Regions from separate parts of the Heyndrickxia sporothermodurans genome, predicted to be linked through region 2. Evidence: a T-box and tRNA genes for the amino acid it is inferred to sense, from the RefSeq annotation. Region 2 holds a T-box; the other holds one or more tRNA genes.
What was found. The T-box of region 2 lies ahead of thrS (threonine--tRNA ligase). A T-box ahead of a tRNA ligase gene usually reads a tRNA of that ligase, here a tRNA-Thr.
Positions count from the first base shown of each region.

Region 1: it encodes a tRNA-Thr, which carries the amino acid that the T-box ahead of thrS (threonine--tRNA ligase) is inferred to sense. The anticodon was not compared.

Region 1 covers NZ_NAZB01000052.1:38-2,509, forward strand. The annotation lists partial or broken rRNA gene B5V89_RS17055 (23S ribosomal RNA) at 1-139, shown strand, start outside; rRNA gene rrf (5S ribosomal RNA) at 406-522, shown strand; tRNA gene B5V89_RS17065 (tRNA-Asn) at 532-606, shown strand; tRNA gene B5V89_RS17070 (tRNA-Thr) at 609-681, shown strand; tRNA gene B5V89_RS17075 (tRNA-Glu) at 717-791, shown strand; tRNA gene B5V89_RS17080 (tRNA-Val) at 815-890, shown strand; tRNA gene B5V89_RS17085 (tRNA-Thr) at 911-986, shown strand; tRNA gene B5V89_RS17090 (tRNA-Tyr) at 1,010-1,093, shown strand; tRNA gene B5V89_RS17095 (tRNA-Gln) at 1,206-1,280, shown strand; tRNA gene B5V89_RS17100 (tRNA-Lys) at 1,288-1,360, shown strand; gene B5V89_RS17105 (cation diffusion facilitator family transporter) at 1,506-2,472, shown strand, end outside.
Region 2 covers NZ_NAZB01000004.1:63,887-66,358, reverse strand. The annotation lists gene thrS (threonine--tRNA ligase) at 107-1,315, opposite strand; T-box leader at 1,367-1,600, opposite strand; T-box leader at 1,637-1,867, opposite strand; gene B5V89_RS00885 (bifunctional GNAT family N-acetyltransferase/carbon-nitrogen hydrolase family protein) at 1,920-2,472, opposite strand, start outside.

The DNA.
Region 1 (2,472 bases), on a different contig from region 2:
ATGAAGCCCCCCTCAAGATGAGATTTCCCTTAGTTTATCTAAATAAGACCCCTGAAAGATGATCAGGTTGATAGGTTCGAGGTGGAAGTGTGGCGACACATGGAGCTGACGAATACTAATCGGTCGAAGACTTATCCTAATAAGAAAAGCGAAGGGCGCGCAGCTCTCTGGCGAAACTCACTGGAGCTTCTGGCGGAGAAGTCTGGAAGACTTCGACAGAAGAAGTGAAGTGACGCGAGCCGATAGCGCCCGCAGCTGGACAGGTTGATTCAACGTTATTACTGTTTCTCATTTATCTAGTTTTGAGGGAATAATTTTATTAAAAAACCCTTGAAATTTGGTTGAAAATCATTATAATAAATAATGTCTTAACCAAATGCTGCAAATGCAGTGAGGCAAAAAATATCCGGTAATTATGGCGAGAAGGTCACACCCGTTCCCATCCCGAACACGGAAGTTAAGCTTCTCAGCGCCGATGGTAGTTGGGGGCTCTCCCCCTGCAAGAGTAGGACGTTGCCGGGTTTATATTAATCCGCAGTAGCTCAGTGGTAGAGCTATCGGCTGTTAACCGATCGGTCGTAGGTTCGAATCCTACCTGCGGAGCCATTGCTTCCATAGCTCAGCAGGTAGAGCACTTCCATGGTAAGGAAGAGGTCACCGGTTCGAGCCCGGTTGGAAGCTTATAATATGAATTATGAGATTATCTTACATAGATTGGCCCGTTGGTCAAGCGGTTAAGACACCGCCCTTTCACGGCGGTAACACGGGTTCGAATCCCGTACGGGTCACCAACTTAGATTACATAAATGACATTGGAGGATTAGCTCAGCTGGGAGAGCACCTGCCTTACAAGCAGGGGGTCGGCGGTTCGATCCCGTCATCCTCCACCATATAAAAAATATAATAATAAGCCGGCCTAGCTCAATTGGTAGAGCAACTGACTTGTAATCAGTAGGTTGGGGGTTCAAGTCCTCTGGCCGGCACCATTCATTACGATTAGTAATGATATGGAGGGGTAGCGAAGTGGCTAAACGCGGCGGACTGTAAATCCGCTCCTTCGGGTTCGGCGGTTCGAATCCGTCCCCCTCCACCATTTTTATTAATATAATTTGATTAAAATGGACATAATAAGAATGTCCTTTTTTATTAGACTAAAATGTTTGCTTGTAGGGACTGACCAAAGCCCCGCACTTTTATTATTTCAATGGGCTATAGCCAAGTGGTAAGGCAACGGACTTTGACTCCGTCATTCGTTGGTTCGAATCCAGCTAGCCCAGCCATTGTTTAGAGCCATTAGCTCAGTCGGTAGAGCATCTGACTTTTAATCAGAGGGTCGAAGGTTCGAGTCCTTCATGGCTCATCAAATTTGCAAAAGTTTCCTTAAACCTTAGAGGTTTAAGGATTTTTTTTTGTGAAAAATATTTATAGAGAAACTTATAAGAGTTACAAACGTATAAACAATCGGTAAATTTTTATTAAATTCGATTGAGAGTAGAGGTTGTTAAATGATAGACATAATAAAGCTTTTAAGACAAGGTAATAAATCAGCAATGTTAGCGGCAATAGTCAATGCGGTTATTTCAATTATTAAGGGTATCGCTTTCTTTTTAACGGGCAATATTGCCATGTTTGCTGAAACGATGCACAGTTTAGGGGATGCTGCGAATCAATTTTTTGTATTTATTGGTTCCGCCTTAAGTAAGAAAGCCCCTACGGACCGATTTCCAAATGGTTTTGGTAGGGTTGTAAACTTAGTCCTTTTAGGTGCTGTTCTAATTGTTGGAATTATGTCTTATGAAACAATAAAGGAAGGATTTCATCATATTTTAAAACCAACTGCGTCAAAAGGTTTTGTCATAAATATCATTGTTTTAGGTGCAGCCGTATTACTTGAGAGTTTTGTTTTATTTAAGGCGATGAAGGAAATTCTTCATGAAGTCGGAGATGAAGCAAAAGGTCCCGCAATTTTCTTAAAGAGTGTTAAGTATTTAGGTAAGGCTAAGCCCGCAACGAAGCTTGTTTTTATGGAGGACACAGTTGCTACCGCAGGAGGACTTTTAGCCATCATTGCGGTAATAATTTCTCATTTTACATCGTTTCACCAAGCTGAAGGGATTGCCTCCGTTATAATTGGGATTATGATGTTCATTGTTGTTGGTAAAGTATTTTTAGATAATGCAGCGGGGGCTATCGGTGAAGCAGATGAGGAGATGGAGATGAAAATTGGTAATATCGTTATGGAGGATCCAAGTGTTAAAGATATTCAGGATATTACCGTTGTTAAAGAAGGGGAAGAACTACATGTCGAGGTAGAGATCGAAGTAGATCCAAGTTTAACTGTAGCTCAGGCCGATGATATTAAGGACCGTTTAGAGGAACGAATCATGGCCGAAAAGGGAATAGCTGATGTGATCATTGAGTTTGATGAAGATGATGGAGTGAATAATTGGGAGGAAGAGAAAAAAGAGGTTA
Region 2 (2,472 bases):
TTTCATAGTGCATTTTTTAAGCTTGATCGATTATGTTTACTTTAACGCAGCATCCCTTTGTTTTTCAGACACTGTTTACGATTTTTGATTTTCATTATATAAGAAATTACCCTTTAAAAATTTCTCCCTTCAGCAGATCAATTGTTTCTTGAATACCTCTCACCCCAAGATTTCCATTTTTCCTTTGTCTAATCGCTACCGATTCATTTTCAATTTCCATATCACCAATAACGAGCATATAAGGAACCTTTTGTTTTTCTGCCTCTCTAATTTTTAATCCCATTTTTTCGTCCCTATCATCGATCTCGACTCGAAAACCAGCCGATTCCATTCGAGATTTTACATTCTCTGCATAATCTATATGGGATTCTGCAATAGGGATGATTTTTGCTTGAACGGGTGATAACCAGAGGGGAAAATCGCCTGCGTAATGTTCAATTAAAATCGCCATAAATCGTTCGACTGAACCAAATATTGCTCGGTGGATCATCACTGGTCGGTGAAATTGGCCTTCTTTCCCTACATAAGAGCAATTAAACTTTTCTGGCATTAGAAAATCTAATTGAACTGTTCCACACTGCCAGCTTCTTCCTAAGGAATCTAAAATGTGAAAATCAATTTTGGGACCATAAAATGCTCCATCGCCGTGGTTAACTTGATATGCAATGGCTTTCTTTTTTAATACTGATTCTAATGCAGCTTCGGCATCGTCCCAAATTGCTTTGGAGCCCATAAACTCTTCTGGGCGTGTAGATAGTTCTACCTTGTATTCAAACCCAAAATGTGTGTAGAACTCTGCAATTAACTCTAGTACTTTTGCAATTTCAGCTTCAATTTGGTCTTCCCTAACAAATAAATGTGCATCATCCTGAGTAAATGATCGGACCCGCAGCAATCCATTTAAGGAGCCTGAAAGCTCGTGGCGATGGACTAATCCAAGCTCCGCGTAGCGAACAGGGAGTTCCCGATAACTTCTTCGCTTATTATTAAAGATTAAGATGGCGCCAGGACAATTCATCGGTTTAATTGCATAATTTTGCTGATCAACATTGGAAAAATACATATTTTCGTGATAATGATCCCAATGACCCGATTGTTCCCAAAGTTCCTGCTTCATCATAATCGGTGTCTTAATTTCCTGATAGCCGGCTTTAACATGCTTTTCTCTCCAATAATTTTCCAACTCATTTCGAATCACCATTCCTTTCGGTAAGAAAAACGGCATCCCTGGTGCTTCTTCCATTGAAGCAAATAGCTCTAACTCTTGACCTAATTTTCGATGATTTCTTTTTTCTACTTCCATTTCATTTAACATGTTTGATTCCTCCTTGTTTATTTTATTTATAAAAAAACGCACCCATCCCAAAAAAGGGACGAGTGCGGTCGTGGTGCCACCCTATTTCCACAATGCACAAACTTCGTACATTATGCTCAGGAAAGATAACGGTTTTTGCCGATTATAGTTAATTTGTTTTCTACATTTCCCTATAATTGCTCGAAGGTGGTAAACTACTCTCTTTTCTTCAGGGCTCTCAGCCATTGACCCTGTTCTCTGGTTAAGAAAAACGAAAATAATTCATGTCCTTTTCATCGCAATTAATATTAAATTTACAAATAAAAAACGCACTCATCCCATAGAAGGGACGAGTGCGGTCGTGGTGCCACCCTAATTTCACAATGTACAAACTTTGTACATTATGCTCAGAAAAGATAACGGTTTTACCGATTATAGTTAATCTGTTTTCAACATTTCCCTATAATGCTCATAGGTGGTAAACTATTCCCTTCTCTTCAGGGCTCTCAGCCATTGACCCTGTTCTCTAATAAGATGAACGAGAATAATTCATGTCCTAATCGTCGCTTTCAATTTATATTGAAATGAATTTTAACATCTATATTTGAAGAATGCAAGGATTTTTTTATTTAGGAAATTTATTCGTCTCAATCCTGTACAAATCCTTACGACGATCGCGTAATTGTCTTACGGAACCACTATTTCGTGAACGTCTAAGTTTCTCAAGATCCACATCACCGACAACAACCGTATCCACATTAGGATCACATTCTCCAACGATCCCATCTCTCGCAAATCCAAAATCAGACGGAGAAAAAATAGCTGATTGTGCATATTGGATATCCATATTCTCAACATGCGTTAAGTTGCCCACGGTACCAGCAATACAAGTATAAACCTGATTTTCTATCGCCCTTGCCTGTGCACAGTAGCGTACACGCAGATATCCTTGACGATCCTCTGTACAAAATGGCACGAAAATAATATTTGCTCCTTTATCAACGGCAATACGAGCAAGTTCCGGGAACTCAACATCGTAACAGATTTGAATCGCAATTTTTCCACAATCGGTGTCAAACACATTGATTTCATTGCCCTCGGCTATCCCCCACCACTTTCGTTCATTTGGTGTGGCATGAATTTTTGACTGATTTTCAATCGTTCCATCACGGCGAAAT